Regions from separate parts of the Reinekea sp. genome, predicted to be linked through region 2. Evidence: riboswitches for the same ligand, from Rfam matches in the RefSeq annotation. Region 2 holds a riboswitch; the other holds the start of a gene.
What was found. Region 2 has a riboswitch for cobalamin ahead of AC4FIC_RS13560 (ABC transporter substrate-binding protein). Riboswitches for the same ligand answer to the same signal wherever they lie in the genome.

Region 1: another riboswitch for cobalamin. It lies ahead of AC4FIC_RS06365 (TonB-dependent receptor); the one in region 2 lies ahead of AC4FIC_RS13560 (ABC transporter substrate-binding protein).

Annotation. Positions count from the first base shown of each region.
Region 1 covers NZ_CEYAVF010000011.1:35,844-48,046, reverse strand. The annotation lists gene AC4FIC_RS06400 (LacI family DNA-binding transcriptional regulator) at 1-666, shown strand, start outside; gene AC4FIC_RS06395 (MBL fold metallo-hydrolase) at 679-1,515, opposite strand; gene AC4FIC_RS06390 (Pr6Pr family membrane protein) at 1,550-2,182, opposite strand; gene AC4FIC_RS06385 (DUF2489 domain-containing protein) at 2,457-2,789, opposite strand; gene AC4FIC_RS06380 (spermidine synthase) at 2,872-3,618, opposite strand; gene AC4FIC_RS06375 (succinylglutamate desuccinylase/aspartoacylase family protein) at 3,661-4,782, opposite strand; gene AC4FIC_RS06370 (energy transducer TonB) at 4,897-5,304, opposite strand; cobalamin riboswitch at 5,843-6,035, shown strand; gene AC4FIC_RS06365 (TonB-dependent receptor) at 6,186-8,036, shown strand; gene AC4FIC_RS06360 (hypothetical protein) at 8,033-9,199, shown strand; gene AC4FIC_RS06355 (hypothetical protein) at 9,210-9,494, opposite strand; gene AC4FIC_RS06350 (hypothetical protein) at 9,628-9,939, opposite strand; gene AC4FIC_RS06345 (nucleoside recognition domain-containing protein) at 10,071-11,048, shown strand; gene AC4FIC_RS06340 (phosphatase) at 11,104-11,889, opposite strand; gene pflA (pyruvate formate-lyase-activating protein) at 12,006-12,203, opposite strand, start outside.
Region 2 covers NZ_CEYAVF010000039.1:4,925-17,127, reverse strand. The annotation lists gene AC4FIC_RS13605 (2OG-Fe(II) oxygenase) at 2-673, opposite strand; gene AC4FIC_RS13600 (peptidase M42) at 777-1,901, opposite strand; gene AC4FIC_RS13595 (DUF2750 domain-containing protein) at 1,996-2,385, opposite strand; gene AC4FIC_RS13590 (threonine aldolase family protein) at 2,569-3,780, opposite strand; gene AC4FIC_RS13585 (DUF3024 domain-containing protein) at 3,897-4,244, shown strand; gene AC4FIC_RS13580 (hydratase) at 4,241-5,041, opposite strand; gene AC4FIC_RS13575 (magnesium transporter) at 5,038-6,381, opposite strand; gene AC4FIC_RS13570 (ABC transporter ATP-binding protein) at 6,518-7,768, opposite strand; gene AC4FIC_RS13565 (FecCD family ABC transporter permease) at 7,765-8,805, opposite strand; gene AC4FIC_RS13560 (ABC transporter substrate-binding protein) at 8,816-9,745, opposite strand; cobalamin riboswitch at 9,777-9,910, opposite strand; gene folE (GTP cyclohydrolase I FolE) at 10,077-10,718, shown strand; gene folX (dihydroneopterin triphosphate 2'-epimerase) at 10,771-11,127, opposite strand; gene AC4FIC_RS13545 (SDR family NAD(P)-dependent oxidoreductase) at 11,171-11,869, opposite strand; gene AC4FIC_RS13540 (sulfite exporter TauE/SafE family protein) at 12,035-12,203, shown strand, end outside.

The DNA.
Region 1 (12,203 bases), on a different contig from region 2:
GGGCTGATCGTGGTGAACCCGCGTGAAAACGATTACGACGAGTTGGCACAGATCAATCAACAGATAATGCCCCTAGTGGTCTTCGGTAGCCAACGGCGTAGTGCTGAAACCGCCTCCGAGTTTAGCACCACCGGCAGTAATAACTTTATCAACGCTAAGCTGGCTGTGCGTCACCTTATCGGTTTGGGCCATGCACGCATTGCGCACATTGGTTTCGCATCATCGGCCTTTGTCAGCGTCAACTCGCGTGAACGCGGTTGGCTGAGCGCACTGGAGGAGGCTGGGCTCAGTGGTGAGGGCCTAAAAGAAAGTGCCGAACTGAGTGCCGAAAGTGGTTATGAAGCTTGCCAGCGATTATTGCGTGGTAAGAAATCCTTTAGCGCAATTTTTGCCGGGAATGATACCGTTGCGTTCGGTATAATCAAGGCGCTGACAGATCAAGGGTTGCGGATTCCGGACGATGTCGCCATCGTCAGTTACGATGATACCCCCTTAGCGGCATTCGCGCCGGTGCCGTTGACCACTATTAAAACCTTCCCTGAAGAGCATGGTCGAAAAGCGGTGCGGATACTGCTCGATCACCTCAGCGGCAATCTCGAACCCCACCACCACCGGATGGATTCACATCTGATTATCCGTGATTCCTGCGGCGCCTCACGCGGCTAGGAATCTCTGCGGTCAATAGACGCCCAGATCGACACCACATTGGACCGCTCCGTCGAACGACTGTTTAACTTCGGCTACCAGTGCTTCCGGTGTTTCGCCCCAGAGCAGCAGGTGGGTCAGGACCAACAGTTTTGGCCGCACTCGCTGGGCAATTTCGCCCAGCTCAAGCCCCGAGGTGTGCATATGGCTGTGATACGCCTGCCAGTGCGGCGCACGGCGCGCAAACCCGGCGGCGGAGTAGACTTCATGAATCAGCAGATCGCAGTCTTGCCATAGATCATAGACTTCGGGGCAGGGCGCGGTGTCGCCCGAGACGACAATGGTGCGTTCGGCCGTGGTGAACTTATAGCCTAAGGGCTCCCAGGTGGTACCGTGTTCAACACCAAAGGCCTCGACCAAGACCCGATCATCTTCAAAGACGATTCCGGCATCGATCTCGAACGCCTGAGCGCTGCCGCCGGTGGCGTTAATCGGTTCCAGACCGCAGGTGCGGGCCTCAACGTCGGCACCATAGGCACTCACCACCTGGTCCACCAAATGGCCTGTGCCCTTGGGGCCATGGACTTGCAGGGGCAAGGCCCGACCCATCACCCAAGGCGAGAAGATTAGATCCGGCAAGCCGACCGTATGGTCTGAATGCAGGTGGGTGAGAAATAACCGATCGAGGTTTTTGACGTCCAAGGCGGCAATGCCTTGGGTGAACGCCTCGTGCGCGCGCCGAACCAGGCCGGCACCGCAGTCGACCAGATAGGCCCGATCGCCGACCGTAATTGCGGTGCAGGGACCCATGCGCAATGGATCCGGGTTGGGTGTGCCGGTACCGAGTAAAATGGCCTGGGTTCGGTTCATAATCATTCTCTACGCAGTGGCGGGACAGTATAGGTTAGACATAGATCGGTGTGGTGAATTTATTGATCGCCCAATAGGCCAAGGCCACCAGCCAAAAACCAAACCACAGCAGCACGCTATTGATTAATACCTGCGCATAGCCATAGCTGGCCACATCGATAAAGAAATAGGGGTAAGAACCCACCAGTGGGCCGCGCACCAGCCAATAGATCAGATAGGCCACGGGGAACAACAAGATTGGCAGGGTGTGGGCCAAGTTCATCGTCTTGCCGCGCACGCTGATAAACCAGAACGTGACGTAGAGCAGAGGTGTCACCCGGTGCAGTAGATTATCGCTTAGTATATCGATGCCCTGCGGCTCCCACGTGTCAGCCAACAGCAGATTATAGACCAGCCCAGTGATGGTGATGTAAACGGCGATGGCGGTCTGTACCTTCATCTGGCTGAGTGTTAAGGCCCAGCTGGTGCGGCTATAAAACAGCTGGCTAGCGGCTAGGACCGCGATGGATATATTACTCAAGATGGTAAAATAGCTCAGGGTGGCGATCAGCTCGGACAGCCAGAAACTCGCGGGCTGGCCCCATAGGCCGGGGAAGTAAGTGGTGGCAAAGCCAGCCAACGAACTGACCAATAAGAGCCAATAGAATCGTTGTTCGGTCGCTGTCATGGGTTGTGCTCCTTTAGGGGGTGGCCGCCGCGGCCATTTAGGCCCAATTTAACGGACTCTGAGCGCGAACAACAGTTTTAATGGCGAGCAGCAGCCAATCCCTGTGATGGGGAACTCCTCAGGCATATGCAAGCAAACTGGAGCCCGTAAATTGACGGACATGCAATAGCCCTACTGTAAGGGCGGCGAATCAGGGCCTGTGGGTGGAATTTTAGCTTGGCGGACTTTGCCACCAGGCTTAGTGTTGCCGCGCGCTTAGTCTGGACCGGACGATTCAGGTCACGCCATAGCGCTCGGCCAAGGCTTGGCACTGCGCCCAAGACACGGCTTTGGCCCAAGCTACCGACTCCGCGATCGCACTCTGTTGCGCTGGCGTGGCCCGCTCGACCCAGTTCGGCTTGTCGGTATCCAGCTTGAGGCTATTGATTTCCGCCATCACCCCGACAAAGGCCATAAAGTCCGGATCGTTTTCATAGGCACCGATTAGGTGGCGCAGCCGTTCGAGCTCTATTGCGCCTTGAAGATAGTGCGCGCTGCCATCGAGCATGGCCTTGGCGGTGACACCAATCAGGTGCGCGGCCTGGGCGTTAGAACTGGTATCGGTCATGGCGGGCTCCGGTTTAAAAGTTAGCTTAGGCAGGTGTGGGTTGCCGAACGACTCGATTGGCGAGCCTGATTAGCGCCCGATTTTAACGATGCAAACACAGGCTAATGGCGACTTGGGTCAGGGAAAAACCGAGCCGTTTGTTCCAGTCATTGAGGTTGTCTTTTAATTGTACGTCGGACGGCAGTTCGGGGCTATTGGTCGCCATCACGATCCAGTTACCGCCATCGATATTATTGACCCACACTTGAGCAAAGAGCGCATGTAACTGGGCTAGTAATTCAACCTGCTTATGTTCTTGCCAAAAGTTCACTACCAGCCAGCCCTGTGGCGCCAGGAGTCGGTAACAGCGCTCCAAGTAGGCTGCTTGAGACTGATGCGCGTCCATGCCAGTTGCGTGATAAATATCGCTCATGATCAGGTCATAGGGTTGGTCAACAGGCTGCGCGAGTTTGGCGGCGGCATCGCCGATCCCAACCGATAGGCGAGGATGACGCGCCAATTGAAAATGACTGTAGGCCAGATCCACCACAACCTTGCGCAGCTCCACGACATCGATATGGGCCTTGGGCAACTGATGGTAGAGCAGATTGGCCAAGGCGCCGCTACCCAGGCCCAATAATAGCGCGCGGTTTGGAGCGGCATTGAACAACAGGCTGAGCAACATAGCGCGAACGTAGGTGTATTGGATCTGTGTCGGCTGGTGCTTGAGAATGCAGCCCTGTTCGTCATCATCGCCAAAGGAGAGATGACGCTTATTGCCGTCGTCATACACCAGAACTGGGCCAATGGCATCATAAACCCGTTTAATTTCCTTACCAAAGTTGTTCATCTCTACCCTAGGCTGGTCGTTGGTCGCTTGGCACTGTTGGCCTCAAAAGGCCAGCTGGGTGCCGGGACTGTTTTGGGATTCGTGCGTCGCGACCATGGCGATCACCTGGCCGGGCGCGGTCACAAAGTGATTGGTCTGGCTAAACAGCCGCCCAGCACTGGGGCTGCGCACCGCCACAGTCTGTGGTTCGGGTCCGTCCAGTATAACGATTTCGGCGATCAGATCGCCAGCGGCGAGCCACTCACCCAGTGCACGGCTATAGGTCACCAGGCCCGCATGGCTGGCCAGTATTAGGCTGACCTGGTCAACCCCATGCTGCTGAGGTGTGCAGGCCGGTGGCTGATACTCACTGGTCGTGATCAGGCCTTGTTCGGCGAGAAAATGCACGATGCCCTGGCTGTCCTGCTGGGCCAATGCCGCCGACACGTCATTGCGACCGCGCAGTTCGATGGTAGCCGCAAAGCAGGGGTTGGCAAAGGGATGATCGGGAAACTCGGCCTGGAGCACGACCCAGGGTTGGGTATGGGTACCATCAAAGGCCACGGTGCCGCGTACATCTTCGCCGAGGCAAATATCATAGCCTAGGCAATGCGCCAGTTGTGCACCCATCTCAGGCTGATGCTGGCCATAAAACAGATGGGGTAGCGCGACCTCATCGCAATGCAGATCCAATACCAGATCGGCGTCTATCGACAGGCTCAATAGCGTCTTGTGCAGCGTGGCAATTTCCATCTGGCCACTGCGTTGGGCGACCTGGTGCAGCATGGCTGCCCGCAGCAGTCGGCTGTTGTGCTCGCCATCTTCGCCCAGCTCGGGCCTTAGGCTCTCAATCAGTGCGGCCGAATCGAGGGCCATGCCACGGTTGAAGTTTTGCCCGGTATGCCAATCGCAGCGACCGGTGAGGTGCCCGAACGTGCGCTGCCGTAAGCCAATGGGATTGGCGAATGGGACGAGGACAATTTCGGCCAGCAGCAATTGCTGTTGTTCTAATTGGGCGAACTGGCCGATCAGGTACTGAGCAACCAACAGGCCCGGATGTTCATCGGCGTGTAGGCCGGCTTGGATGTACACTTTTTTGGCGCCGCTCGGGCCGAAACGATGCACCCCAAGATGGCTCTGGTTGCCGACCGCAGCGGACGGCAGTGCAATAGATTGGTAACTCACAATGGGCTCTCAACAACAGTTTACGATGTTAGCCGATAGTGCCGATGGTCCTGGTGAAGTGCAAGGGTAGGGGGCGTCGAACTGTTAGGATCTGTCGCAATGACCGAGGGGCATTTAACGAAAGGCTACCGTCCACTCGACCCATTGGCCGGTGGCGACACCATCTTCCAGCGCCGGTTGAAACGACCATGCCAAGGCTTGCTCCAGGGCCGCCTGATCCAATTCTAGATGCCCTGATGACCGCTGCACAAAGGGCTGTTCCAGTTGGCCCGACGCGCCGACAAAACCGCGCAGAACGAGTTCGCCGCGCAGCCGTTTGCGAATGGCACTGGCCGGCTTGATCGGCACCGGCGGGCGACCGGCGAAGCGGGCGGCGGCAAAGTTTTGCACGTCTCGTCGATCGACGCGATCGGGTTCTACTTGAGCGGTGGATTGAAACTCATTGCTGGGCTCGGATACGATCTGGTCGAGGGGATTAGCCTTTGGCAGTTCGGCCATTGCCGACGCAATCGCAGCTGGCATTGCCGCTTGCTCCGGCCCAGTCGATGTCGGCTTTAGGTCTTCCATGGAGGCGAGTTCGGCGGTCGCTAAAATATTTTTTGCGCGCGCAAATTTTTCCAAATCGAGTACGTCAATTGGTTTGGAGAGCTGGTCTTGGACGATTGGAGCTGAGGTTTTTTTTGCGACGAAGACGGACGTCTCTATTGGATCCGTTTGGGCAATAATCAAAGTCGCTTTAGGTTCGATTTTTTTGCCCAGCGCGTCGGGTTTTAGTATTTTTTTTGGTGTCGCCGTCTTGGTCGGCAATGTGCTGCTAAGAGCTTTTTTTGTCTGGGTTTGGGCGCTGCCCTGCGGCACGGGCGTAATAGTATTTATGCTGCTTTGGAGCTGCACTGTTAAACTATTTTTCGTCGCCATTGGCGCCGAAGTCTGCGGTATTTTGACCAATGCGAATATAGCCAGGTGCACCAAAATGGAACCGGTAAAAAATACCAGTCGCCAGATCGTATCGCGTGCAGACATTGTAAATAAGGGGTTGACGGCTTCGTCGGACACTCTATACTCGCTTCCAAATTCAGGTGACCTACAACGTTTAAACGGGAAACTGGTGTGAAACCAGTACTGCCCCCGCAACGGTGAGAGAGGGTAAACCATTGAATCAATATATGCCACTGCGCAAGCGGGAAGGGATTGATTCAACAGCCTAGCTGAGCCTCTCAAGTCCGGATACCGGCCTGATGTCATTTTTCCGTACGGGTGGGTGCATGTCGTTTAGACAATCGTGCAGCGTTTCGCTGTGGTCTGTAATTTTTTGCCTTTTTGTAACAACTCCGTCTGCAGAAGACTTAGTTGATGCATCGGTTGGCGCGCAAACTGATGCGGCCCAGCCGACGGCTAATATTTTGCCGACCCTATATTCTGCCATTACCCCCGCTTTCAGCACCCAGCCGGAATTCAGTACCGCCCAAGTCACCGTAATCGATGCCAGCCAATTTGCGGCTAGCGCTCTAAGCGTCGCCGATGTTATCGAGCGAGCCCCCTCTGTGCAGTTGCAACAAACCGGGGCCACTGGTAGCTATGCCAGCGTCAGCGTGCGCGGCGCACCCAGCGCCCAGACCCAGATTTACCTCGACGGGGTGTTGCAGTCGAACGTTGGCGGTGAGGGCGGTTTCTTGCAACAGATGTCGCTCGCCGATGTCGAACGCATCGAAGTTTATTCCGGCAGTACCCCCACTCAATTTGCCCAGGGCAGCCCGGGCGGTGCCATCAATATAGTGCGCCGCACGGCACGCCAAAATCGAACTAAGATATTGCTCGAGACCGGTAGCTTTGGCCATCGGCGCGGCCTGGTGACCAGTGATCTACTGGTGGCGAATCTGGCGGTTACCGGCTTTGTTGAAGGCTTGGCAGTCGATAACGATTTTACCTACTCGAACGATGGCGGCACCGCGCAATACAGCGGCGATGATGAATGGCAGACGCGCAACAATGCGCAATTTGAATCCTGGTCCGGTGGCCTAACCGGCACTATCAATCAAGCCAAGAGCAGTTACTTTGTCAATCTCAGTGCGCACGATCAACAGAAAAATCTGCCCCACTGGGCCAATCTAACCAGCGCCGACAGCTACTACCAGCAAGGCAAACAGGCGCTGCAACTGGGTATTAACCTGTCCGACTGGTTATGGCACCAGGACAGTTCGCTGCGCTTCAATATCAGTGAAGATCTGGGCCATTTTAGCGATCCGGCCAATGGCCTGGGCAGCTTTGTCAGCGACAGTCGCGATCGACTGTTGAGTCGACAGCTGGCGCAGACCTTTGTGCTGCCGCTGTCTTGGGGACTGCTTACGTTGAACAATCAATTGGATCAGGCGCAATTTGTGATTGAACAGCAGAGCGTTACCCAGGTCGACGCCGAACGGCTGAGCGGGGCGCACAGTCTCGGCGCCGACTGGTTTGTGGCTGCCTTTACAACCTTAACCGGCAGCTTACGCTACGCCACCTTCAGTGATAGCTCGGATGACACAGAGGCGGCTGGTAGCCGCTTCAGTGGCCAGGCCGGAATTGGCTATCAACGCGGTGAGCACCGCGTGCAAGTGAATCTGCAAAGTTCCGAGCGCTTGCCGAACCTCATTGAACGCTTCGGGAATCTGGGCAGCTTTAAGGGCAATGCTGACCTGGCTGCCGAGAGCGCCCTGAGCGGGGATATCAATTATCAATGGCAGGGTGCGGCCTATCAGTTCAATGCCACCGCCTTTGCCCGGCAGTCGGACAATACCATCGCGCCGGTGTTCAACTCCCAGGGTGTCGGTCGTTATATTAATATCGATGAATCGATTTTTTATGGCCTGGAGTGGCAGGTCGAAGCCCCTCTCGGCGCGTTGCAACTGAGCTCCAGTGGCAGCTGGCAACGTGGCTGGGCAAGCTCGTTGTTAAAGGTCTATGACCAAAAGCAGGTGCCCGGCTTTTATCCACTCAGTGTGCGCCATCAGCTGAGCGGGACACCCTTGCCCGGCCTGACTTGGCAGAGCAGTTATATCTATCAGGCCGGCCTCTATTTTGATCGCGCCAACTCGACCATGGCGACCGCCAAACACCAATTTAACAGCGCGCTCAGTGGCCGAAAAAATAATTGGCAGGGCACGCTCGCCGTCGAAAACCTACTCAATCGCTACCAGGTGGATTACAGCAATAGCCCGCTGCCTGGGCGCAAAATCTATCTTAGCCTTGTTTATTTCTTTGGAGAAAATATATGAAAAAACTGTTAATAATTGCTAGCGCCATGCTCCTTGTGGCCTGTTTGCCGGAGCCGAATAACAGCCCCTTGGGTTCGGTTAACCTAGCGGTGGCGGCAGCCTCGCCGGACTATGCCACTAGCGATGTTATCCTGATCAACACAGTCCTAGAAATCGATGAAGTATTTGAACAACGAATTCACACCACCAATCCAGCCGATATCGCCATTGCCTTTGAAGCTGGAGAACTGTTCCGACTCGGACGTTATGGCTTTGATTCCGTATCGAAAATCAGTATTGATACGGAATCGGACGTTGTGTCAGTCGATTGGCAGCGCAGTGTCTTGGGCGATGATTTTAGTGCCAATCCGGGTGATCTATTGGCCCTAAGTAGCCGTCAAGCTTACGTGTCTCGCAATGGTAGCAAGGATCTGTGGGTGGTTAATCCTGCCGCGACGACAGATGCTGATTTCCTCATCGAGAAAATTGATCTATCTGCCTTTGCTAACGCCAGCAGTGGTAACCCGCATATGGCCGATCTGGAGTGGCTGGATGGGAAATTATTTGTACTGTTAACTGGTTTGAACGACAGCTATGCCGCTGCTGCCAATTCCAAGGTCGTGGTGATCGATACCAGCACGAATAGTTTAGTCGATACCGATACCACAATGGCCGGCGTTCAGGCTATCGAATTGCCGGTGCGCAATGCCGGGTCCTTTGCACTGCACGATGGCCTACTCTATGTCGCGGCCACAGGTGACGCCTACAACTATGCCGATACGTCAGGCAAATACACCGGTGGTATCGCCACCCTTAACACAACCAGCTACGCGACGGCTCTGTTGATCGACGATGGCGACCTGAGCGCGGCACCCTATGGCAATATCAGCGGCGTGACCGTGTCGGCCAACAACGATGTGTACTTTTCCGGTAGCGTGAGCTGGGGCAACGACAAGGTCTTTGTGCTGCGTGCTGGCACCAGTACACCGAGCGAAATCGTCTTGGGAACCAACCAATATAATATCGGTGACCTGCTGGCCACCGATGATGCGCTCTATGTCGGCGTGCAGGCGCAAAGCGATGGCAGTGAAAACGCCGGCTTAAAGGTAATCGATCTGGACGACGGTACGGTGAATCGGTTAATCGAGCTGACTTACAACCCAACCCAGATTCTCGCACTGTAACCGGGCCCCGTTAGGTGAGTGCTTGAACCCCGTCGGTTAGGCTCACCGTGAGGGCCTCGGAGCGGTCCATTATTTTCACCAGGGTGGTCTGGATGGTTTCATCGCTGCGGATGTCGGCCTGGGTGTTAAAGGTTTGCACCTGAGCGGCACTGTTTTCATCCGCGATAAAGCTGATATCGACCCGGGTCGCTAGATCGGCGCTGGGGCCGGAATAGGTGATAATCAATTGCGGGAAGCCTTGAAAGCCCTTATTCGCCTTTTTGCTAATTCGTTTCTGTGCTTTATCGAGATTCATCGCTTAGCAGGCCCTATATTGTGTATGTTGACGCCAGTGTAAGAGCCTTTGGCGGCATTAGCCCCAGTTTATTGCCTCAGACGGCATTTTTTTGCCCGCTTTGTCCGAAAAAACTATTTTTGCCGAAAAATGCTCATATTGGTTGGGCAGATTCATTCGTCATGGCCCTGCGCAGGCGCAGGAAAAGCGCGGTACTGACTAGATTGCTAGCCAACAACAGCAGACCGGCCAGCCACAGGGCGGCGTTCTGTAGGCCCAGCTCGCGCTCAATTATAGCCTGAGTAGCACGCTCTATGAGACGCTGATCGACGAAGCGGGTCAGCGCTTCGCTGATGATCTCGCCGGACAGCTGTGACTGGTAGGCAATGATCAGCAGCGCAATGGCCACGGTCACGATCAGTAAAAGAAGTGCGCAAAGCAGCGCGTATTTAAGGGTATGCATCATAAAGGCCTGATTCGTCGAGCATTACCCGCTAATATAGTCCAGCTTTTGCTTCTATGCCCAAATCCGTCCCGGTTTGGCCCGTTCGCCTGCTGGTTGCTCCACACAGCCCAGGCCCCCCAATGAGTTAAACTATGACCGCACTAAGCCCAATCGATCATTTACGAGCCTTGGCTCGCGACACCCTCGAGGTGTCTTGGACCCTTTATAAGATTATGGTGCCCACTCTGATAGTGATTAAAGTGCTGGAGGAGCTCGGTGGGGTGGAGTTATTGAGCCAACTTTTGGCGCCGCTAATGGCCAGCCTCGGCTTACCAGAGACGATGGCCCTGGTCTGGGCGACCAGTCTGCTTACTAATATCTACGCCGGTATGTTGGTTTTTTTTACCCACTCTGATGGGGCCATGACGGTTGCTCAGGTATCGGTTATCGGTGGCATGATGTTGATTGGCCACGCACTGCCGATCGAAGTGCGCGTGGCCCAAAAGGCCGGGGTTCGTCTCGGTTTCTCGCTGTTGTTGCGGCTGGTTGGTGGTCTGGCCTATGGCTACTTCCTACATCTCATTTACAGCTTTTCGAATACCCTGCAAGAGCCGGCCATACTGCTCTGGCAGCCAACCTTGGGCCCAGAGCCGACGTTGTTGGCGTGGGCACTGGAACAACTTAAGGGTCTAGTCGCTATCTTCCTGATTATTGTGCTGCTTTTAGCGGTGTTGCGTATCTTTAGAATTATCGGCATTGAACGCCTGATTAACCTTGCCTTGGCACCGCTGTTACGAGTATTTGGGATCTCTGCTCAGGCGACCTCGATTACCCTGGTGGGCTTCACCCTAGGGCTATCTTTTGGCGGCGGATTGCTAATTCGCGAAGCCGCATCTGGGCGCATTAAACCGATGGACGTCTTTGCCGCTATGACGTTGTTGGGTCTCAGTCACAGCCTGATCGAGGATACTCTGCTGATTTTACTGATGGGCGCAGACCTATCGGCGGTATTGAGCCTGCGCCTGCTGTTCACCTTGCTCGTGGCTTGGCCCCTGATTCACTGGGCGCGTGGCCGCAGTGCAGCGTTTCAACAACGCTATCTGGTGCACTCGTTGGCGACAGATCCATAGGGCGCGAAGTCCTGCTTTGCTCGCCTCAAACCGCTTAGCGCCCAATGCTCAGATATCACCCCCGGGTTGCCGGTAAGGTGGCCAACCAGGGCGCCAATTCTGTGGCCACCGGCTTACCGTGAGTCGCCAGGAAAGCCAAAAAGCGTTCCGGGGTCTTGGTGGTGATGCGACGTTCATCAAAACCCAGTTCGTCGAGAATGCCCAGGGTGTAATCGAAGCGACCGACATCGAAACTAATATGCGCATCACTGCCTAGGCTGACTTGCCCAGCGTGCTTATCAATCAACTCCAACAAGCTGCGGCAATGGGGTTCGGAACCGTTTCGGGACTGTAAAAAAGAACTGTTGTTGATTTCCAAGAGCACATTGTGGTCCTTGGCGGCGCGCACGATCTCGTCTTGGATGACGGGGAATTTGGGATTGCCGGGATGGCCAATAATCTGAATTACCCCGCTGGTGATGGCTCGAATCATCGCCTGAGTGTTCTCTCGGACACTGCCGGGGGCAAAGACCGGTTCATGAAAGCTGGCGATGGCGAAATCCAAATAACCCAGCATGCCATCGGGCAGGTCGACATAGCGGTCGTGCGTGTTGGTAAAGGGTTCGGGCAATATATTGGCCTCAATCGCGCGGAGGATTGCGATATTTTCGACCACCCGGGGCAAGATTTTCATATTGCCGAAGTGCCATGGATGCGGCGCATCGGGCATGGTCGGGCCGTGGTCGGTCAGTGAGAACAGCTCTAGGCCATTGCCTCGGGCATCGCGAATATAGTCGTGTACCGTGCTATAAGCATGGGTGCTGGCGATGGTATGGGAATGGGTATCGCAAAGAATTTTCATAGGGTGCCTGCCTGCAACCCAGTCGCCTTAGTTGGCCGCACGGGGTTAATGAATAATGTGTCAGTCTGGGCACAGCATATAGGAATGGGATCGAAAACACAGGCTCGCGTGTCGCTTCAGCGAATGATGCCGAGGCCATAACTTTCCAAGATCAACTGTATCTCTGCCATCCTGGCATCCGTTGGCGGCACCATGCCCTCTAGGGGATATTTCAAATTCATCGCCTTCCATTTGTGGGTGCCCAGGTTGTGATAGGGCAATAACTCAACCTGCTCAATATTATTCATGGGCGCCAAAAATTGGCCCAGTGAATG
Region 2 (12,203 bases):
CCTAGTTCGGTGGGTCGATCCGATCCGGCTGGGAGCCGTTCAGGCGATACCAGCCGGCAATCGAATAGCGGTCGCGCCGGGCCGGCAGGACCTCGTGCGGAAAATCCTCACTGATAAAGGCGACCACCGTACCAAAGGCGGGTGTAACACGGATACCCTCCCAATCTGTGCTGTCTTGATAGATCACCAGCTCACCGCCGTCGGCCGGATTCCAGTCTCGATTCAAATAGACAATCAAAGAAATAACCCGGTTGGCCTGGCCCTTAAACGCATCGACATGGCGTTTGTAAAAATCACCGCTGGCATAATGGGCAAAGTGGCTTTCGAACGAAAATAGGCCGAGGAACAGCCTTCGATTGAGATAGGTCTGTAAGCCCTTTACCCACTGCAGCCATTGGGCCCCGGCGTCGGAGTTGCCCTCGATCCAGGCAATCTGGTTGCTGCGCACAAAGCCGTTCAAGCTGTAATCCTGTTGGCGACCGACGCCGGCGGCCGAAAACGCCACTTCAGGCATCTGCTGCAGATGCTCCAGGAGATTTTCCGCCAGCCCTAGGGGCAGGGCAAAGGGGTTGATACTGTAACCCTTGTGCAGCAAATCGCGACTGATATTCTCAAACAATACTAGATGGCCACTATCATCAAAACGGCCATCGGCTAGGGTCAATGCAGTCAAGGATTATCCTTTTGAGTCCGGTTCGGACCCCTGTGTGGCAGGTCGCAATGGCAACCTGTGGGTAATGGATTAATGAAGCCGGTCTTTATCGATTAAAGGCTTATCAATCAGCATTTACTGCGCTGGCCGGCACGTTGGCCAGATAGGACATGACCTTAAGAAAGGCCGCTACCGCTTCTTTTGGTGCCGTTTCCGACAGGGTATGATAACCCGATGTGGGTATCTGTACCGTTGTGCCAATCACCAAGCCCTTAGACGCGGCAATGATTCGCCCCATTTCGGTGGAACCTAAGGAACCTGGTGGCAGGCCCTGCGCAACCAGCAGGTTATTTTGTGCCTCAACAAAGGTGTCCTTGTATTGAATGGGGATGGCCAGCTGGTGGCAAACTTGCGCCAGTTGAGCGGTCAGTTCGGCACTGAATTGGGCGTTCGCGTCCTTGTTGCGCAACACCAATTGCTGTTGTTGGGCGCTGGCGAAATCGGGAAAGGGACTGGTGTCGACTACGATCAGTTGGTTGGTCGAACCGCCGAAACGACGAAACCACTCCAGCAGATAGCGCCAACTTTTACCGGCCTCTTCCTGAGCGGTAAAGAAGGCAGTACCTTGAAAGCCACACTCAAACAAATAGACCAGTGCGGCGACGGTGAGCACATTATCGAGTTGGCCGACCAACGCCTCATCGGTGACCCGCAACTTATCAAGAAAGGCCACCGGGGTGCCCGCGATAAGATGCTCTAAGCCGGCGACGGAAAAAATCAGGTTGTTGCGATATTCGCAAATATGGGCCTCTTGGATGGTGCCTTTGCCACGATAGGTGCCCGACCAGGGTTCATAGGCATAGACCTGTTCGCCGTCAAAGCGGTCAACCACCTTGCGCATCAACTGTTCACTGACCGAATTGCCGAGCAGATCGGAGCGGGCCCCAGCGACGAAGGCGGCAAATTGAAATTCATTCGGCCCGGTGCAGATTAATCCGTGGCGATCCATATGGGCGGCCAGATAGAGAGAATCCGGTTGTTTGCCCTGCGCGACCAGTAGCCCTTCATACCAGGTTACGGTAGCGCCGCGCTCTTCCAATTCGCGCTGTAGCACACGGCAAAAGGAATGCTCTGCGCCAACCACGGATGGACTGCGCATCAATAGGGCGAGCAGGTCAATAAAGGCCGCCGGCAAAGTGGCTGCGCTGAGTTCAGTTAAAGGGTTGGTGTTCGTTTGCGAGGTCGGCATCGGCATGGCTCTATCGGTAGTGATCAGGTCTGGGTGGGCGGACTCACTGGGGCCGCCCGATTAGCGGCCCCGGTGGCGCGTTCAATAAGTTACGTTACTGTGCCGATACGGCGTCATAAATATCTTCATCAAAGGCATCGGGGCTGACCACCAAGGCCTCTTCGTCGAGGTTGGGAAAGACGGCCAGGCTCAGGCCATCGCTCAGCAGACCCTCGGTCCAGCGCGCTTGCCAATCGCTTAGGCTGATGGCGGTGACGGTGCAGTCGGCCCACTCGTCCTTGACCCAAGCGCTCGCGCTGCTTTGGTGCGGCCAGACCGGGACGCAGTCGTCGCCATCGCTGTTTAACAACACACTGCCGCCGTCGCCAACCAAGATCCACAGTTCGCCGCGTGCGATCAGTTGCTGCACCAGATAATCGTAACGCTTATCCGACGCTTGAGTTTCCAATTGGGCTAATAGGGTCTGATCGATAGGTGCGGTCATAGGGTACTACTCTAAGGCAAGAAAGCGGCGATTATGCCGTGGTGCTTGACCAAGGTCGAGGCAAGATTTTCGTCACGGCCATGGGCCGATAATAAGACTCGTGAGCCGCATCAATCTGGAGCGCAAGCAATGGACCATAGAGTGGCCGCGATCTGGAATCGCGGCCTTGAGCCGACGCAGGCGTTAGCCTCGCTCGGCGGCGTTCAGGTGGCCGAGGAAGGTCGTGACATCTGCTTCGCTGGTGCGAAAGGAGGTGACCAGTCGGACCACCTCATCGTGCTCGCTCAGGTTGAAGTGACTGGGCACAAAATGCCGCGGCCACTGATAAAAAACTGCACCCTGAGCGCGCAGCTGTTCGATCACTGGGCTCGGCAAAATAGCAAAGACCTCATTCGCGGCGACCGGCCAAATGACCTGGCTGGCCGGGCATGCCGCCATACCCTGTTCCAACAAGGTGGCCATGCGGTTGGCATGGGCGGCCAGCTCGAGCCAGTGCCCGTCGTTAAGCCAGGCACTGAATTGCGCCCCAAGCCAACGGCCTTTAGACACTAGGTGACCGGAACGCTTGCGCAGGGGCACCAGATTAGCGGCCAGGGGACGATTGAAAAACACGATGGCCTCGGCGCTGAGAGCGCCGTTTTTGGTCGCGCCGAGGCTCAGTACGTCGACTCCTGCCTGCCAGCTGATGGCCGCCGGATGGCAGTTCAAGCCGGCCACGGCATTGGCAAAGCGCGCGCCGTCCATATGGACGGTTAGGCCATGTTGATGGGCCACAGCGCACAGCGCGGCCAGCTCTTCGATGCTGTAAACCTGACCCGATTCGGTGACCTGGGTCAGGCTCAGGACCGCCGGCTCGGCATTGTGTGGCGGGTGGGCAGAGCCCTGGCTGAGGTATTGGCTCAGGGTCTCCAGGCTGAGTTTTTCGCGCCCGGCGTCGAGCCCAATCATGCGCGCGCCGCCGGTAAAAAACTCCGGCGCGGTCAGTTCATCATTCAGGATATGCGCCTGGGCATGACACAGGATGATCTGCCAAGGCGAGCTCATGCAAGCCAGCGCTAAAGCATTCGCTGCCGTGCCGGTACTGACAAAGAACACCTCGGCCGGGCTGTCAAAGGTAGTTTGAATCGCGCGAACGGCCTGTTGGGTCCACTCATCGTCGCCGTAGGCGGCGGAGATACCCTGATTCGCCTGTGCTAATGCGGCAAAGACCGCATCGGATGCGCCACTTTGATTATCACTGCCAAAATACATACTAAGATCCTTCTCTTGGGTTGGTTGAACCGCCGGGCTGGCGGGTAGGGACCGGTCGGATGTTATCGCTAATTCAGCTTGAAATACGCCACCGTCCAATCGGCCATAGATTAGCAGCTCGGCCTGAGCCACGACCAGAGCCACGACGATTTTTTTTCCGTTCAGACCATTAAGCTAGCACTGAACCAGTAGCAAATGCGTTGCCATGAACGGCCGATTGGAATTAGGATTGGAATCTGACTTAACCCGGAGGACGCACGGTGACGATCAGTGAATTTGAACTCAAACGTTGTGCTCGGGTCCTGGACCAATACCTAGTGCTCAAGCGGCCCGCGGCACATCTGCGTCATGAGTTCGATATAGACTATCGAATAAGCGGCCAAAGCGTTGAATTGTTCGAGACTCGGGCCGACCCGCGCGATCCTGCTCTTAGGCTTGAAAGCGGCTTGGCTAAGGCCGTATTTGTTAAAAAAGACCAGTGCTGGAAAATCTATTGGCAACGGGCCGATCTGAAATGGGTGCGTTACGACTCGCACCCAATCGTCCGACAATTAGATGACTTCATCAAACTGGTCGATGAGGACAGTCACGGTTGCTTTTACGGCTAGCGCGATCTTGCTTCGATCGTCAGGCCGCACTGGCCCAAACCCTGATAGTGCAGCTGAATCGGTGTCGCCAGCGGCATCTCAATCAGCCCGGCATAGGTGCCGGTGATAATGGCCTGGCCGGCGCTCAAATCGACACCGCTCTGGCTGAGATAATTGACCAACCAATAGAGCGGCCGTTGCGGCAATTCATTCGGGTGCACGCCAGCCAAGGATTGGGTCTGCTCCGGCAGTTCAAAGCGGATGGTCATGGTCATGCATTGGTAAGCCGCGACACGGTCAATAACCGGACCCAAAAACAAACCCTGGTTGAGCAGGCCATCGGCCAATTGATCGAGAAAGCCAACCTGGGCATCGCCGGCGTAACGCTGTTGCACCAATTCCAATGCCATATGGCAGCTGCCTACGGCGGCATCGATCTCGGCTGGAGTATAGGCGGCCGCGCGTGCCGGTAAATCAGCGCCCAGCACAAAGGCAATTTCCGGCTCAACCAGGGCGCGTCCTTGTTCGGGCTCTACTGTGCAGGTCGAGCCGCGAAAAACGGTGCGCGCGAAAATCGGCGCCAGCACCAGTTTATCCTTACTGGGCAGCGCGCATTTCCAACCGGCGACGGCATCGGACTGCTGAGCAATTACCTCGCGCTGAATGGCCAGTGCCGCCGCCAGACTGTGCGGTCGAATGGCATCGGGTAAGCGGGCCATGGGTTGTTGGGTGGCGCGCCCCGCTAATAGGAGGGCCGCCGCCGATCTGGCCGTTTCACGGTCTATTGCTTGGCCGTGCGGTATATCAGGGTATGTCATAGAATTAACGATCCCAAACCTAAGAAGACGACAAAGCCGACTATATCGGTGACCGTGGTCAGCACCACCGAGCCCGATAGGGCCGGATCCAATTTGAGTTTACTGAGCACGATCGGGATGACCACGCCGGACAGCGCACCGGCGCAAATGTTCACCAGGATGGCCAGGGCAATCACCACGCCAATCATCGGATTGGCAAACCAGATCGAAACGATGATACCCACGGTGATGGCCCAGATAATGCCATTCAAACCGCCCACGCTGAGCTCTTTTTTAAGCAGCGCGCGGCGGTTGTCTTTGGTCACTTGGCCGAGCGCCAAACCGCGAATGATCAGGGTGAGGGTTTGGCTACCGGCGATCCCGCCCATACTGGCGACAATCGGCATCAAAACCGCTAAGGCGACAATTTCCTGCAATGTGATGGTAAAGAGGCCGATAAACCAAGAGGCGGCGAAGGCCGTTAACAGATTGATGCCGAGCCAAAAAGCGCGGTTCTTTGCGCTGGTGACCACCGGCGAGAACAGATCCTCATCTTCATCCATACCGGCGCCGGCCATGATCTGACCTTCGTAATACTCATTGACGATTTCACTGGCCGTGCGTACATCCATGCGGCCCAGCAGCAGACCCTGGGCATCGACCACGGGTAGGGCTGAGTAGCCACTCTTCTGGACCCGAAAGGCCGCGTCGACGGCGCTGTCGGATGCCGCAATCACTAAAAATTCGTGCGGGTCTGGCTCACTCAGGTCGGTTAAGGGCACATGGTCGGGGGCGCCGATAATATCGCCGATATGGACCGCGCGGGAAAAATGCCCAGCCCGATTGATCAGGAATACGGCGTCGACATGGTCGGGAAGTTCTCGCCGCAACAGGCGCAACCCATCCCGCACCTTGGCGTTTTGCGGCAAGATAAGTTGATTGTGATCGACCCAGTGCCCGGCCAGCTCATCGGCGTATTTTTGCGCCCCTTCATAATATTGGCGCTGCTTGGAATCCATTGCCTGTAAAGCCCGATCGACCAAGCGATTCGGCAAGGAGTCGGCCAACTCAACCAGATCCTCGGCGTCCATCTCTTGGAATAAGGCATCCAGCTCGTCGAGTGACATGGCGTCGAGCAATGTTTCACGCGGATCGCCGCGCATTACCACAAGAATGTTTAGACGACTGGCGGTCGGTATTTTTGCCCAGCGCTCGAGCCGTTTATCGAGCGGCAACGATTCAAGGATTAACGCGACGTCGTCAAATTCTTGATGCACCAACATCCTGCCAATGAGCATTTCCTGCTCCTGGCTCTGTACATCAATGGTGTCGTCAACTGGATTCAAAAATTCGTCGGCCAAGCGCAGGGCATCCTTCTAACATGGGCGTTGCAAGCAATGCAGCGCCGGTCGAAAAAGAGTGATTATAGGGCTATCGAGGCGGAAAGATATGTCCCCGTGTCATTTTCAGTATAGCCCTGTGCAGGTCTTTGCTGTGCTACGCGCTCAGCTCGCCGATGCGTCCGGTCAATTGTTCGATGGCTGCCAAGGCCGTCAGCCGGACGCCCTGTTGTTGCAGTTGCGCGAAGTCCTTGGCTTGAGCCTCGCTATAAAAGCGTTGATGCGCGGTTTCAGCGTCTTCCTGCAATAACCACAGCAGTTTGGCGTGACCGGCCAGGATCAGGTTGCCCTCATTCATAGCGCCGATTGGGAAATCGCAAACGATAGTCAGATCGGCCGATTCAACCATGGCCTGGGCCTGGTCGATCGCGTCTTGATCGATTGGGGCGAAGGCGGGCACCGCAATATGGCGCATACCGGTGGCCGTCCAGAAGTCGGTGTCGGAGTCCTGTTCATGACCGATGCCGCCGCTCACCGTGACGCCGCGTTGCAACAACCAACGCGCCAAGGCGACCGTACTGCCTGCCCCACCGATCAGATGAACATGCAGGGGCACCGCTATGGGTGCCTGTTTTACCGGCAGTACTGTGACCGTGCCGGTCACCGGATGTTGGCTGACCGTGACCTGCTGTTGATACAGTTGGGCCATATTGGCCTGGGTGATCACCTGCTCCGGCGTACCGCTGGCAATCAATCGCCCCTTGTCCAAGAGCAGCAAGCGGTCACAAAATACCGCGGCAATATTTAAATTATGAATGGCCACCAAGGCGGAATGTTGGTGCTCGCAATGGCGCCGCAACAGGTTCATGAGTTGCGCTTCATGGCCGATATCCAGGCTGGCGGTGGGCTCATCCAACAACATCAGCGGGGCCTGTTGCATCAGGATACGAGCAAACTGGACCAGCTGATTCTCACCCCCAGACAGCTCGGTGAGCTTTCGGTCGAGCAGATGGGTCAATTCAAGTTGCTCGGCCAGTTCGGCCACGTCGTTGCGTAGCACCTGGGCTGACGGGATCTGACTCGCCTGCCGACTGTGGGCGCCGAGGGCGATGACATCGCGCACTAGAAAGGGTAACGACGGGGCCGAATGTTGTGCCATATAACTGATGCGTCGGGCGCGTTCGGGATGGCTCAACGACGCCAAGGGCGTATCCGATAGACTAATGTGCCCTTCGGTCGGTTGGTGATAATCGACCAAGAGCTTCAATAGGGTACTTTTACCCGCGCCATTGGGGCCGATTACACCGACCAGTTCGCCCGGTTCCAGGGCAAAGCTGAGGTCGCGCAATAGGGCCCGATCTTGGCGATAAAAGCCGAGCTTTTGGACCGATAAGAGCGGCGCGTTCATGCCAGTTTCCCCTGTCGCTGTAACCGAACTATTAGGAAAATAAAGTAACTGCCACCGAGCACGGCGGTGATAATGCCGACCTTGATCTCATGGGGCGCTATTAGGGTGCGACCGATCAGATCGGCGGCCAGTACCAGCCAGGCGCCGATAAAGGCAGATAGGGGCAATAGTAAGCGGTGATTGGGGCCAAACAGTAGCCGCACCAGATGCGGCACCATCAGGCCGATAAAGCCAATGGGTCCGGCAATTGCGATGGCTAGGGCGGTCACCACGGAACAGAGAATCAGGGTGCGGCGGCGCGTCTGTTCGACATCGAGCCCCATGCCGTGGGCATTTTCTTCCCCCAAGGAAATCAAATCCAAAGCCTTGGCCAGGCGGATCAGCAGGCTGCCAAAGAGTATTAAAAAGGGTGCCGGCCAGAGTACATGCGGCCACATCCGGCCTTCCAGTCCGCCCATGGTCCAAAAAATAAACTGGCTGATCTCATATTGTTCGGCGAGCAACAGGGCCGCAGAGGTGGCGCCGGTGAGCAGGCTGGATAAGGCCAGTCCAGCCAAGATGATAAACAGCAATTGCTGGCCCGCCTCCGAGCGCAACGCTAGGGCGTAGATCAGGGCCGCACTGATTAAGGCGCCGACGATGGCGTAGGCCGGTAAAACCAATGGATGGAGCAGCGCGGTGCCGGTGGTAATGGCCAAGACGGCGCCCAGGCTGCTGCCGGCACTGATGCCCAATATATCGGGGCTGGCCAGCGGATTTCGAAATAAGCCCTGCATCGCCGCGCCGGCTATAGCCAGGCTGCTGCCCGCCAATAGCCCAGCCAAAGCTCGTGGTAGGCGAATGTGCAGCAGGATGGCGCTGGTGCGCGGAAACAGCTCGCGCGCACTATCGAGGTCGCCCAACAAGGCATACTTGATCACGGACAGCAGCTCACCGATCGGCAACGCCACGGCGCCCAGTGCCAGATAGGCCAGCAAGAGGAGGGGGCCACTGGCTAGTAATGCAGCGATCAAGGTGGGTCGAAACATGCCTAACATTGCCGGCCGCCTATGGTAGATCGTGGCTGAGTTGGTCGCTGACATAGCGAATTGTGCGAACTATATGGTGACTGTAGGTGCCGCGCAGTGCGCCTGGAATTTCATAGACCCGTCGATTTTTAACCGCCTGCACATCTGCCAGGGCCGGGTCGTTAATAACTTGTTGGTAAAAGGTATTGCTGGCCGGATCTGCGCCATAGAGGCCGCCGGGCAAGAAGAGGACGTCGGGGTCGATCTTGATGATCAATTCTTTCGACATGGCGACCTGACCAAAGTCACCCTGCTCATAAGGGGCTGTGCCGTTGATCAGGCCCACGCCATCTAGAATGGCCTGCCAAGTAGTGTCTGCACCACTAGCGGTACCCCAACTGTTATAGTCCAGAGCAACCCATTGTTGCCGTTCGATGGCCGCCTTTTGTTCGGCCAGTGAGGCTAGGTCGCCTTGCATGTTAGCAATCAAGTCAGCTGCCTGCGTGCTGCGATTGAGCAGCTCGCCCAGCTTGGTAATTTCAGCTTCGATCGCCGCCAAAGTAAAGGGGGTATTAACCAGATAAACCTGGATGCCGGCTTGGCGCAGCTGAGTGACCTTGTTGATCTCGCTCCAGTTGGCGGCAAAGACCAGGTCGGGAAAGTTGTTGAGGATCGGCTCAACGTAAAAATCGAGCTGGGCCACGCCCTTGGGCAGGCGATCGGCAATATTGGAGTAATTTGGATCACTGGCTAGACTGGTGATGCTGGTCAGGCGGTTGCTCGGCAGAATGGCGGTTAGGACCTCATCGGTAAAGAGAGTTTTGGAGGATATATTTTGCGGTTCACGCTCCAGCCTTATCGTCTTATTCATGCCATCGATACGGCTAATGGGGTAGGCCGTCTCGGCGCTAATTGGCCCGGCGAAGAAAAAAATTGCAAAAACTGCAACTATAGTCAAATTTAAAGGCATCTGAATCTCCTGTATGGCGCGTACAGTAATAAAATAGGGTTTGTTTCGTTCACGTCTTCTGGCTGATGACCCAAGAACTGTCAATTACAGTGGCGCGACCGCTGCGGTTTTACACCGCATTCCGTATGAACGAACGCGGATTTGACAGCGAAAGATCGGGCAAGTCAACCGGAAATCCGCCCAGTTAGGGAAACTCTCGCCTACTGGGGTGTGCCTAATGTCCCTATAAGGCCTATGGATAAGAATGAAAGGCTCTGTGATATTATGACACTCATATTACGACAATAGGATCTGGCGCCAGGTCGGTATCCTCATCAGTAAAGGACAACCCATGGCAATATCAGTAGAAGCGCACGCGGTCCATAAAAGGCTCCTCGAATTGGGTTTGGAAACGCCCGTGGTGGAGCAGAAATTAACCCCCGCGGCTCAGATTGAAAAGATAGAAGGCTTGATGCATCAGGTGATGGGTGCTTTGGCGTTGGACCTAACCGACGACAGCATGGCGGAAACGCCGCATCGAATTGCCAAAATGTATGTAAATGAAATATTTTCAGGGCTGGACTACAACAAGTTCCCAAAAATAACTCTTATTGAAAATAAGATGTCTGCGACTGAAATGATTCGGATCCGCGATATTGAGCTGACCAGTACCTGCGAACACCACTTTGTGACCATTGATGGCTTTGCAGACGTGGCATACATCCCGGGTCAGCGGATTATCGGATTGTCGAAAATAAATCGCATAGTGCGTTTCTTTGCGCAGCGACCTCAGGTACAAGAACGGTTGAATCAGCAGGTATTGGTGGCGTTGCAAACGCTACTGGATACTGAAGATGTGGCCGTGAAGATCAATGCCACCCACTACTGTGTTAAGGCGCGTGGCGTGATGGATAGCCATTCCAGCACTGAAACGCTATCGCTGGGGGGGCAGTTTTTGACCGATCGTGACCTGCGTCGGGATTTTGTCCGCTAACATGTTCCGCTCTGACGTCAGGCCCGTTCGGGCCTGATCATATAGCCTCTTGTTATTTCTTGCCGGTCATCGTAATGGACACCGAATCAGCAAAGCGCAAGGCGTGCGGTTTATCAACCGACACGCTGGCATAACTGACATCGGGGTGTTCATGGGCAATTGCCAGCAGGTCAGCCGCTAAACGCTCCAGTAGTTTAAATTGACCCTCTTCCACCAAAGCGATCATCTTTTTAGTGATCACCTTATAGTTGACGGCATTATTTTCACTGTCAGTGGCGCACGCCAAATCGGCTGGATAGTGAATTTCGGCATTGATAATCACATCCTGCTGTTTTTGCAGCTCTTCCGGATTAAAACCAATATAGGTGCGTAAGCGCAGATTCTTGATGTTAATGATGGCTGTTGTCATGTCTGTCCCGTTGGTTAGGTTGCTGTTTGCGGCGGATAATGAATTAGTTGCGGCTGATCGAACGGCCACCGTCAACCTTGATGGCAGTGCCGGTGATAAAGCTGTTGGCCAATAAATATTGTACGGTTTGGAAGATCGGTTCAAAGCCAGCCTCATGGGGTAACAGACTATCTTTGAGCACCTGTATTTTACTCTCAGCACTATGATCTGGTAAGAATTTTAGCGCGCCCGGTTGAATCGAATTGACGCGTACCTGCGGGGCCAGCAGCTTGGCAAAAGATTTCGATAGATTCTCCAAGCCAGCCTTGGTAGCGCAATAGAGGGCATAGTCTGAATTGGGGTTCTCGGCATAGATATCAGTCATATGAATGATATTACCGTTGTCTGAACGCGCCAAGGCGGCGGCCAATTCGGTGTTGAGCAACGCGGGCAATTGCATGTGGATATGAAACAATTGGCCGAACGCTTCACTCGAACCGGTGTCGACACCGCCGACAAAGAGTGAGGCATTGTGTATCAATAGATCCAGGGGTTGGGCGGCAATTTGTTGGCAAAAGGTCTTGATCTGATCCAGTTGATAATAGTCCAACGTGACGATATTAAGGCGCTCGCCACGCAAGCGGTCCAGTTCGGCGCTGCTGCTGCGAGTCAACACCGTGACCTGCCAGCCATCGGCCAACAGGTGTTCGGTCAGATATAAGCCGAGCCGGCGGCTGCCGCCGGTAATCAGTGCATGTGGCATAGAATCCTCAAAGCTGAAGTGATTGAAAACATAATCGGTTGAATGTACGAATAAGGCAATAGATTGGATGGCCAAAGAGTAGACCCGTGCGACTAAGCAAAAGGTGCTATGGCGTGCCGCCTTGAGGGCTGGTAACGTGTCGTCCCGATTTAGACGACCTAGTTTATGGAAATTACCGTAATAACCGTGAGCCTGCTGTTAGGCACTGGCCTGATCGCTGGCATTATCAATACCTTGGCCGGTGGCGGATCCAACCTGACCCTACCCGCCCTAATGATCATGGGCCTGCCAGCAGATATGGCCAATGCGACCAACAGGGTCGGGGTTATCATGC